DNA from 2 places in the Streptomyces sp. Ag109_G2-15 genome. Region 1 is predicted to be linked to the other one. Evidence: riboswitches for the same ligand, from Rfam matches in the RefSeq annotation. Region 1 holds a riboswitch; the other holds the start of a gene.

Region 1 (5,703 bases):
GTCCGGGGTGCGGGCGGTGGCGGAGGCGACCAGCTCGTCCAGCTCGTACGGCAGCCCCGGCACCAGCGCCGAGGGCGGGGGCACGTCCTCGTGGATGTGCTTGTAGAGCACCTGCGCGGGGGAGTCCCCGGAGTGCGGCTTGCCGCCGGTCAGCATCTCGTAGAGGACGACACCGCACGCGTACACGTCGACGCGGGGGTCGGCGGTGCCCTGTTCTATCTGCTCGGGCGCGAGGTACGACACGGTCCCGAGCACCGCACCCGTCGTGCTGGTCACGGTGTCCACGGACCGTACGAGCCCGAAGTCGGCGACCTTGACCCGGCCGTCGTCCCCTATCAACACGTTTTCGGGCTTCATGTCCCGGTGCACGAACCCGGCCCGGTGGGCGGCGCCGAGCGCGGCCAGCACCGGCTCCAGGATGTCCAGCGCGGCCCGCGGCTGCAGCGCGCCCCGCTCGCGCAGCACGTCCCGCAGGGTGCACCCGGCGATGTACTCCATCGCCAGGTACACGTACGACCCGTCGGTCCCCTGGTCGAAGACCTGCACCACGTTGGGGTGGGCGAGCCGGGCGACCGACTTGGCCTCCCGGATGAACCGCTCCACGAACGACCCGTCGGCCGCCAGGGTCGGGTGCATCACCTTGAGCGCGAGCACACGGTCGAGGCGGGTGTCCAGGGCCCGGTAGACCGTGGCCATCCCACCGACCGCGATCCGCGCATCGACGCGATACCGTCCGTCGAGCACCTGCCCGACGAGGGGGTCCTGAAGGGTCGTATCCACGCAGGCGAGTGTACGAGGGGTGACCGACAGTCCCGCCCGCTCGGCCGTTCCGGGGACGGACTGCAGCAGAGCTGTGACCCTGGTGGCACGCGGCTAGAAGGCAGGGCGTTCCGGATCCAGGTGCGCGCGGCCCTCCGCCGGGGAGGAGGCCTCGGCGAAGTGCCTGCGCGGGATCCGCCCGGCCAGCCGGGCCAGCCGCCCCGCCTCCACCGCGTGCTTCATGGCGGCGGCCATCGTCTCGGGCTCCTGGGCCCGCGTGACGGCCGAGGCGAGCATCACGCCCGCACACCCCAGCTCCATCGCCAGGGCCACGTCCGACGCCGTGCCGGCCCCCGCGTCCAGGATCACCGGCACGCGCGCGTGCTCCACGATCAGCTGGAAGTTGTGCGGGTTGCGGATCCCGAGTCCGGAGCCGATCGGCGAGCCCAGCGGCATCACCGCCGCACAGCCCACGTCCTCCAGCTTCCGCGCGAGCACGGGGTCGTCGTTGGTGTACGGCAGCACCGTGAAGCCGTCGTCGACCAGCGTCTCCGCCGCGTCCAGCAGCTCCACCGGGTCCGGCAGCAGCGTCCGCTCGTCGGCGATGACCTCCAGCTTGATCAGGTCGGTGCCCAGCGCCTCCCGGGCCAGCCGGGCGGTCAGCACGGCCTCCCCGGCGGTGAAACAGCCCGCCGTGTTCGGCAGCACCCGGATGCCCAGCTTCTCCAGCACCGACAGCACCGAGCCGTGCACCGCGGGATCGACCCGCCGCATGGCCACCGTGGTCAGCTCGGTACCGGAGGCGACCAGGGCCCGCTCCAGCACCTCCAGGCTCGGCGCGCCGCCCGTACCCATGATCAGCCGGGAGCCGAGGGGCACACCACCGAGGACGAAGGGATCGTCGGCCATGGGTCAGCCTCCTTGCACGGCGGTGAGGACTTCGACACGGTCACCCTCGGCGAGGGCCGTGGTCGCCCACTGCGCGCGCGGGACGACGGTTTCGTTGAGGGCGGCGGCCACCCCGGAGGGCGCCACGGTGAGGGTCTGCACGAGGGCGTCCAGCGCGGTGCCCGGGGCGACCTGGCGGCGCTCCCCGTTGACGGAGATGTTCATGCGGGCTGCTCCATGAGTACGGCGCCGAAGCGCTTCGGCGTGAACGGACGGGCCTCGTCGGGCAGCTCACCGCTGACCAGCAGCTCCGCCATGACGTCCCCGGTGACCGGCGTGAGCAGCACTCCGTTGCGGTAGTGCCCGGTGGCCAGCAGCAGCCCGTCGAGCCCGGACGGGCCGAGCAGCGGCGCGTTGTCCGGGGAGCCGGGGCGCAGTCCCGCCCGGGTCTCGGTGAGGGGCAGCTCGGTGATCCCGGGCACCAGCTCATGGGCGTCGCGCAGCAGCTCGTACACGCCCCCGGCGGTGACCGTCGTGTCCCAGCCCAGCTCCTCGCTGGTGGCGCCGACGACCAGCTCGCCGTTCTCCCGGGGCACCAGGTAGACCTGGCTGCCGCGCACCACGGCCCGCACGGTACGGCTCAGGAAGGGCGCGTACCGGCGCGGCACGGTCAGCCGCAGCACCTGGCCCTTCACCGGCCGCACGGGGGGCAGTACGTCCTCCGGGACGCCCGTGAGGCGCCCGCTGAGGCTGCCGCCCGCGAGGACGGTCCGCTCCGCGCGCAGCACCGTGCCGTCCGCCGTGGTGACCCCGGCGGCCCGGTCCCGGACGACGTCGAGCCGCTCGGCCCAGGACCGGTGGAACACCACCCCGGCCCGCTCGCACGCGGCCACCAGGGCCGAGGCCAGCCGCCTCGGGTCGATCTGGTGGTCGCCGTCGACCCGCAGCCCGCCGCGCACCCCGGGCGCGAGCATCGGCTCCAGACGCCGGCACTCCCGCCCGGACAGCCACTCCGACTCCAGGCCCGAACGCTGCTGGAGCGCGTGCAGTTCACGCAGGTGGGCGCGGTCGTCGGCGTCGAGCGCGACGGCGAGCGTGCCGCAGCGGCGGTAGCCGAGGTCGTGGCCGGTCAGCTCGGTCAGCTCGGCCGCGAAGTCCGGGTAGCGGCGGGCGGACTCCAGGTTCAGGGCGAGCAGCGTCTCCTCGCCGTAGTGCAGTTCGGTGACCGCGGCCAGCATCCCCGCCGCGACCCGCGCGGCCCCGCCGCCGGGCTCGGGGTCCACCACGGCCGTGGCGAGCCCGCGCTGCGCGGCCCGCCAGGCCGTGACCAGGCCGATGATCCCGCCCCCGATGACGAGGACGTCGGACGTACGTGACGACATGGGCGTCCAGCCCCTCCCTTCGCCGGCATGACCCGGATCAGGTTCGTACGGTCGGAGGCCGCCAGCCTCCCTCTCAGCCCGGTGCGTCCGGGCTCCCGCGAGTGCTTGTACGGTGGCCACCCTAGCCCGCAGCGCTCGTCACTCGTAAGGGAGCCCCGATCCATGGCCCGCTCGCTGGACGGCCTCGTCCTCGCCCCGGTGGCGGACCAAGCACCAGGTCAGGTGGGTACGCGCACCCGGTTCACGTACCACGAGCAGGACGGCGAGATCTGGGCCGAGTACGCGGGCGGCGACGTCGTACGCGGCCATCTGGTCGGCACCCGGGCCGGTGACCGGCTGGACTTCCGGTACGTGCAGCTCAAGCGGGACGGGACCACCTCCTCGGGGCACTGCGTCTCGACCGTCGTGGAGCTGCCGGACGGGCGGGTGCGGCTGGAGGAGACCTGGGAGTGGGAGTCCCAGCCGGGCGCCGGGACCAGCGTTGTGGAGCAGGTCACCGAGCACGCCCGCTGACTGACGGATTGTCAGTTGTCTATGGTGATCGGGTGAGCGAGCAGACACCGCAGCAGGGCACGTCACAGGGGCGGCGCGTGGTCGTCGCGGGCGCCGGCATGGCCGGAGTGCAGACCGCGGTCGCCCTGCGTGAACAGGGCTTCACGGGGACCGTCACGCTGATCGGCGCCGAGCCCCACCAGCCGTACGACCGGCCACCGCTGTCCAAGGCCGTGCTGCTCGGCAAGGCCGAGGGCTCCGCCTTCGACATCGACTTCGAGTCGCTCGGCGTCGACCTGCGGCTCGGCTGCGAGGTGCTCGGCGTGCGCCCCGGCGACCACGAACTGGACACCGAGGCCGGGCCCGTCCCGTACGACGTGCTGGTCCTCGCCACCGGCGCCGAACCGATCACGCTGCCCGGCACCGAGGGTGTGCCCGGCGTGCACCTGCTGCGCACCCTGGACGACGCCGAACGGCTGCGACCGGTGCTCGCCCGGCAGCACGCCATCGTGGTCGTCGGCGCCGGCTGGATCGGCGCCGAGTTCGCCACGGCGGCCCGGGAGGCGGGCTGCGCGGTGACCGTCGTCGAGGCCGCCGACCGGCCGCTCGCGGGCGCGCTCCCGCCCGAGGTGGCCGCCCCGATGACCGCTTGGTACGCCGACAGCGGCGCCGAGCTGCGCACGCACGCGCGCGTGGAGCGCGTCGAGCCCGGCGCGGTGGTGCTCGCCGACGGCACGCGGCTGCCCGCGGACGCCGTCGTCGTCGGCATCGGCGCGCGCCCCGCCACCGCCTGGCTGGCCGGCTCCGGCATCGAGCTGGGCACGCACGGCGAGGTCGTGGCCGACGCCCAGCTGCGCACCTCCGCCCCGGACGTCTACGCGGTCGGCGACTGCGCCTCCTTCCCCTCGGCCCGGTACGGCGCCCGGCTGCTGGTCCACCACTGGGACAACGCCCTGCAGGGCCCGCGCACGGTCGCCGCGAACATCCTGGGCGAGATCCCCGTGGTCTACGACCCGGTCCCGTACTTCTGGTCCGAGCAGTTCGGCCGCTTCGTCCAGTACGCCGGCCACCACCCCGCGGCCGACCGGATGGTGTGGCGCGGCGACCCGGCGAGCCCGGCCTGGACCGTCTGCTGGCTGCGCGAGGACCGGCTGGTTGCCCTGCTGGCCGTGGGCAGGCCGCGCGATCTGGCCCAGGGCCGACGGCTGATCGAGGCCGGCCGCCGCATGGACCCCGAGGCCCTGACGGACCCGGCCCGGCCCCTCAAGGACAGCACCGCCGACTAGGCACGTCGTCCCCGGCCGGACCGGCCTGGCTTCCGACTGTCAGTGGGGGATGGCAGGCTTGTCCTGTGACCGAGATTGACGCAAAGATCGATGCTCTCGTCCCTGCCTGGCTCACCCTCCCCGACATCGCCGAGATGCTCGACGTCGAGGTGACACGTGTGCGGCAGCTGGTCAAGGAGGGCCAGCTCATCGCCGTACGCCGAGGTGAGAACCGGGCGCTGCACGTCCCCGCCGCCTTCATCGACGGGGACAAGGTCGTCAAGGGCCTGTCCGGGACCCTGACGCTCCTGCGGGACGACGGCTTCACGGACGAAGAGATGATCGAGTGGCTCTTCACCCCCGACCCGACCCTGCCCGGCACCCCCGCGCAGGCCCTGAGCGAGAATCGCGGCACGGAGGTGAAGCGCCGCGCCCAGGCGCTCGCCGTCTGAACCGACCCGCACCACGGGTGGCGTACGGGCCCCGGCCCGTACGCCACCCACTCGCCCACCCATGAACACCGACAACGGGGGGACCCACGCATGTCCGACACCGCCCGCAGCAGGTTCGCCGACGCCCGCCTCTACCTCTGCACGGACGCCCGCCGACGGCAGGGCGACCTCGCCGAGTTCCTGGACGCGGTCCTGGCCGGTGGCGTCGACATCGTGCAGCTGCGCGACAAGGGCATGGAGGCCGCCGAGGAGCTGGAGCACCTGGCGGTCTTCGCCGACGCCTGCGCCCGGCACGGCAAGCTGCTGGCGGTCAACGACCGGGCCGACGTCGCCCACGCCGCCTCCGCCGACGTGCTCCACCTCGGCCAGGGCGACCTCCCGGTCCCCGCGGCCCGCGCGATCCTCGGCGACGACGTCCTGATCGGCCGCTCCACGCACGCCGAGTCCGAGGCCGCAGCGGCCGCC
Region 2 (5,703 bases), 2.2 Mb from region 1:
GATCGTGGCAGACCAGATCGACGGCGAGCAGTGGGGCGAGGGCGGCAAACGGCGATGAAGGCATTCCGGCTGGACGAACTGGAGGCGGAGCGCGCCGCCAACGAAGGTGCCTACCTGCAGTTTCTGCGGGAGCGGCACATGTCGGTCGGCCTGTACGCCCTCAACGCGGGCGAGCACGATCCACAGCGGCCGCACAATCAGGACGAGGTGTACTTCGTCGTCAGCGGTCGCGCGTCGATCACGGTCGGTGAGGAGACCACCCAGGTGGCGCGGGGCAGCGTGGTGTACGTGCCGGCCGGTGTCGCCCACAAGTTCCACCACATCAGCGAGGATCTGCGGGTTCTGGTCGTCTTCTCTCCGCCTGAGGCCTGAGGCCGGCCCTCGGGGTTCCCTAGGGGGAGGCTCAGGGGAGGACAAGGGGTGCGAGGCCCCCGCGGGACCCTCTGGCGGCCCTAGCATCGAGTGCAGACATCGAGAACTGCGTCCACGACAGCGCGCAGTACGCCGTGAACGCACCGGAACGCAAAGGACGAGGGCAATGCGAGAGATCTTCGCGGGGCTGCCGTGGTGGGTGAAGTGGGTCGCGGTGCCGGTCATCGCCCTGGTCGTCTTCGGCAGCCTGATAGCGACCGTGGTCGGATTCGTGATCGGCCTGCTCTTCAAGGCGTTGGTCTTCGTCGCGCTGGTCGGCGGACTGATCTACATCGTGCGCAAGTTCATGTCGAACTCCTCGTCGCGCAGCGACTGGTGAGGGACGCGGGAGCCGGTGAGCGGTAACGCGAATCGCCGGTTCCCTCGGGGGAGGGAAGTTTCCCCGGCAGGCCGTCTGCACGCGGTGGCGGGCGGTTAGAGTCCGGAACCCCACGCGGGGCCGGGCCCCGCTGGCGGCGTACACCCCCACCCGTGCCTCACCGCACGGGCTGCCCCCACCCTCGCGCTACGGGAGTGACCCTTGGCCACGGTTGACACCGCACCGGCAGAACCCCACGCACCCCCCGCCCAGCCGCACTCCTGCACACCCCCGCTGCAGCGGCCACCCGCCGCGACCGTCCCGGGACAGCCACGCGCCGCGTCCCTCCCCGGACCCTCGCACTCCGCGGACGTCCCGGGTCAACCGTCCGCCGCGACCCTCATCGGATCCGTGCAGCGCGCGATGCGCCTGCTGGAGACCGTCGCGGCACACGAGTACGGCGCCCCCGCCAAGCAACTCGCCCGCGAGACCGGCCTCGCCCTGCCCACGACCTATCACCTGCTGCGCACCCTCGTGCACGAGGGCTATCTGCGCCGTGAGAAAGGGCTGTTCTTCCTGGGCGACGCAGCCGAGCGGCTGAGCAGCAGCGGAGCGCAGCAGAAACGTCGCAGCACGGTGGCCGACACCCTGGCGCACTGGCGCGATTCGATCGGTGCTCCGGTGTACTACGCGATGTACCGGGACGGCGAGATCGAGGTCATGTGCGTCTCCGACTCGCGGGAGACTCCCGCGGTCGAGGAGTGGGCCGACTTCCGTGAGACGGGGCACGCGCACGCGATCGGGAAGTGTCTGCTCTCCCAGCTGGACGAGGACGCCCGCCGGGACCACCTGACCCGCTATCCGGTGCAGTCCATCACCCCGTACACCGTGCGCGACAACCATGCCCTGCTGCGCCGACTGGACCGGATGCCGCGGATGGAGCCGGTGGTGGAGCGTCAGGAGTACGCGCTCGGGACGGTCTGCGCGGCGATTCCGATCACGGTCGGCACCACGGCGGCCACGATGGCCATCTCGCTCCCCGCCCACCAGGCCGACCGGCTGCTGCCCGCCGCCCAACGGTTGCAGACCGAGATCGGGCGCCATCTGGGGGCGTTGATGCTCTCTATCAGTATCTGAAAACTCACTCCTTGTGATCTGTCGTGTACGTTCAGCAAGATTTGACCCACGGTCGAGGGATCAATCCCGGCCAGTCCATGTCATTTGACGGGGTAGGCGATGCGCGAATCCGTACAGGCAGAGGTCATGATGAGCTTTCTCGTGTCGGAGGAACTCTCCTTCCGTATTCCGGTGGAGCTGCGTTATGAGACCTGTGATCCCTATGCCGTGCGGCTGACCTTCCATTTGCCCGGAGATGCCCCGGTGACCTGGGCCTTCGGCCGCGAGCTGCTGATCGACGGGGTCGGGCGGCCGTGCGGCGAGGGGGACGTGCACATCGCCCCCGTCGACTCCGAGGTGCTGGGCGAGGTGCTGATCCGGCTTCAGGTCGGCGGCGACCAGGCCATGTTCCGCTCCTCGGCGCCGCCGCTCGTGGCCTTCCTCGACCGCACGGACAAGCTCGTGCCGCTCGGTCAGGAGGGCGCGCTGGCCGACTTCGACGCCCACCTCGACGAGGCCCTGGACCGCATCCTGGCCGAGGAGCAGAGCGCCGGCTGAGGCGTTGCGGCGACGGGGCGCCAGGCGCTCTGCCCTGCCGCGTGTGACTGTGCAGGAACGCTTCTTCAGTGGACTTCCGGCCCCTGCCGGGCCCCGCTCACCGCTTCCGGCGTCGGCCCCTGCCGCCGCGCGCCGGAGCGGGCTGTGCCCCGGCGGGGGCCGCCGCGTCCGGTCCCGGCCGGTCGGCCGACACCACCAGGGCGGCGAGCGCGGTGGTGACCGGGACGGAGGCGACCAGGCCGATCGAGCCCACCAGCGTGCGCACGACCTCCTCGGCCACCAGTTCGCTGTTGGCCACCGTGCCCACGCTGCTCTGTGCGATCGAGAACAGCAGCAGCAGCGGCAGCGCGGCGCCGGCGTAGGCGAGGACGAGGGTGTTGACCACCGAGGCGATGTGGTCGCGGCCGATGCGGATGCCCGCCCGGTACAGCCCGCGCCAGCCCATCGCCGGATTGGCCTCGTGCAGCTCCCAGACCGCCGAGGTCTGCGTCACCGTCACATCGTCCAGGACGCCCAGCGAACCGATGATGACGCCGGCCAGCAGCAGACCGCTCATGTCGATCGACGGATACAGGCCGTGGATCAGACCGGTGTTGTCGTCCGTGTTGCCGGTGAGCGCGGCCCAGTCGATGAACTCCGAGCCGAGGACGCCGATCAGCAGGAGGGAGGCCAGCGTGCCGAGCACCGCCACCGACGTACGGGCCGACAGTCCATGGCACATGTAGAGCGCGATGAGCATGATCGCGCTCGCCCCGACGACGGCCACCAGCAGCGGATTCGAGCCCTGCAGGATCGCGGGCAGGATGAAGAGCGTCAGCACCATGAAGCTCACCGCCAGCGCGACCAGCGCCATCACACCGCGCATCCGTCCCACCACCACGACGGCGAGCGCGAAGATCCCCGCGAGCAGCGCCATCGGGAACTTGCGGTTCACATCGGTGACGGAGTACTGCAGGTCCTTCGGCGCCGAGGGCTCGTAGGCGACCACGACCTTCTCGCCCTGGTGCAACTGCCGTGACTGGTCGGGCTGCACGATCTCGGTGAACGTACGGCCCTGGTCGTTGCCGGTGTCGACCCGGACCGTCGCCTTCTTGCAGGTACCTTTCGCCTCCTGCTGCGCGGAGTTGCCCTCAGCGGTGGAGGTGTCTCCGGTCGGGGTGTCCCCCGAGGCGTTCACCGACTTGCAGCTCACCTCGACCACCTTGGTGACCGTGGCCTGCTGTGTCTGGCGGTCGAAGCCGACGCCCGTGCGCTCGTGCGGTGGGGCTCCCCCGGGCCAGAGCACCACCAGGCCGACCACGACCGCGGCCGCGAACGGGATCAGGATCGCCGCGATGACCTTGCGCAGATGCTTCGAGACCGGCGCGGCGGGTCCGTGGCTGTGGCTGTGACCGTGCGAGTGGCCGTGGCCGTGGCCGTGGCCGTGGCCAGGGCCCGGGACGTGCTGGTGCCCGTGTCCGTCGCCGTCATGGCCGTGTCCGTCGCCCTGTCCGGAACCGCCTCCGCGCGGCGGTTCGGAAGGCGGGTACGGGTACTGCTCCATGGTGGTCACCGCCAGATCATCGCAAGAACGCCAGGGGCCCTCTGGTCACCGCGCCCGAATTGACGCTAGCGTGGAGGCACCTTTGCACACGCGGGAGCTCGGAGCACCGGGCTGAGAGGACGCTGACCTCCGTATTCGCGATGTTTCACGTGGAACGTGGTTTCACGGGAAACATCGGCAGACGGAAACCGCTGCGTCGACCGCCGAACCTGTTACCGGGTAATGCCGGCGTAGGGAGTAGGTCTCATGACCAACAAGGACGCACGCACGCCTGCCTCCGTCCAGGACGACAAGTCCCAGGAGGCCGGGAAGTCCATCGGCTGGCACAAGGCGTATATCGAGGGCACCCGCCCCGACCTGCGCGTGCCGGTCCGCCAGGTGCACCTCACCAACGGGCAGTCGGTCACGCTGTACGACACATCGGGCCCGTACACCGATCCACTCGTCGACACAGATGTCCGCAGGGGCCTGCCGCCGCTGCGGGACAACTGGATCATCGCCCGCGGCGACACCGAGGAGTACGCCGGCCGTCCCGTCCGTCCCGAGGACGACGGGATCAAGCACACCTCACCGCGCGGCGGGCTGCGCAACCTGGACGCGGTCTTCCCCGGGCGCCCGCGTCAGCCGCGCCGGGGCCGTGACGGCAAGGCCGTCACACAGCTCGCGTACGCCCGCCGCGGCGAGATCACGCCCGAGATGGAGTTCGTGGCCCTCCGCGAGAACGTTTCTCCCGAGGTGGTCCGCGAGGAGATCGCGGCGGGCCGTGCGGTGCTGCCGGCCAACGTCAACCACCCGGAGATCGAGCCGATGATCATCGGCAAGCGGTTCCTGGTGAAGGTCAACGCCAACATCGGCAACTCCGCGGTCACGTCCTCCATCGAGGAGGAGGTCGAGAAGATGACCTGGGCGACCCGGTGGGGCGCCGACACGGTCATGGACCTCTCCACCGGCCGCAACATCCACACCACCCGCGAGTGGGTGCTGCGCAACTCCCCCGTCCCCATCGGCACGGTGCCGCTCTACCAGGCGCTGGAGAAGGTCGACGGCAGGGCCGAGGAACTGACCTGGGAGATCTACAAGGACACGGTCATCGAGCAGGCCGAGCAGGGCGTGGACTACATGACCGTCCACGCGGGCGTGCGCCTGCCGTACGTGCCGCTCACCGCCAACCGCAAGACCGGCATCGTCTCGCGCGGCGGCTCGATCATGGCCGCGTGGTGCCTCGCGCACCACAAGGAGTCGTTCCTGTACGAGAACTTCGAGGAGCTGTGCGAGATCCTCGCCGCCTACGACGTCACGTACTCGCTGGGCGACGGCCTGCGCCCCGGTTCCATCGCGGACGCCAACGACGAGGCGCAGTTCGCGGAGTTGCGCACGCTCGGGGAACTCAACCGGATCGCCAAGCGTTTCAACGTACAGACCATGATCGAGGGCCCGGGACACGTCCCGATGCACAAGATCAAGGAGAACATCGACCTTCAGCAGGAGATCTGCGATGAAGCTCCGTTCTATACGCTCGGCCCGCTGACGACGGACGTTGCTCCGGCGTACGACCACATCACCTCCGGCATCGGTGCCGCGATGATCGCCTGGTGGGGCACGGCGATGCTCTGCTACGTCACGCCCAAGGAGCACCTGGGCCTGCCCAACCGTGACGACGTCAAGACCGGCGTCATCACCTACAAGATCGCGGCGCACGCGGCCGACCTCGCCAAGGGGCACCCCGGAGCACAGGAGTGGGACGACGCGCTGTCCG

What was found. A riboswitch is a leader RNA that binds a small molecule or an ion and turns the genes downstream of it on or off. The one in region 1 is predicted to bind thiamine pyrophosphate.
Region 2: another riboswitch for thiamine pyrophosphate. It lies ahead of thiC (phosphomethylpyrimidine synthase ThiC); the one in region 1 lies ahead of thiO (glycine oxidase ThiO).

What each region holds. Positions count from the first base shown of each region.
Region 1 is NZ_OCNI01000001.1:5,193,816-5,199,518, forward strand. It holds gene pknB (Stk1 family PASTA domain-containing Ser/Thr kinase) at 1-780, opposite strand, end outside; gene CRP49_RS23315 (thiazole synthase) at 874-1,668, opposite strand; gene thiS (sulfur carrier protein ThiS) at 1,672-1,872, opposite strand; gene thiO (glycine oxidase ThiO) at 1,869-3,029, opposite strand; TPP riboswitch at 3,027-3,138, opposite strand; gene CRP49_RS23330 (hypothetical protein) at 3,192-3,542, shown strand; gene CRP49_RS23335 (NAD(P)/FAD-dependent oxidoreductase) at 3,575-4,807, shown strand; gene CRP49_RS23340 (Rv2175c family DNA-binding protein) at 4,873-5,238, shown strand; gene thiE (thiamine phosphate synthase) at 5,329-5,703, shown strand, end outside.
Region 2 is NZ_OCNI01000001.1:2,996,486-3,002,188, forward strand. It holds gene CRP49_RS13340 (cupin domain-containing protein) at 55-372, shown strand; gene CRP49_RS13345 (DUF5326 family protein) at 539-751, shown strand; gene CRP49_RS13350 (IclR family transcriptional regulator) at 953-1,867, shown strand; gene CRP49_RS13355 (SsgA family sporulation/cell division regulator) at 1,967-2,404, shown strand; gene CRP49_RS13360 (YibE/F family protein) at 2,502-3,947, opposite strand; TPP riboswitch at 4,028-4,201, shown strand; gene thiC (phosphomethylpyrimidine synthase ThiC) at 4,194-5,703, shown strand, end outside.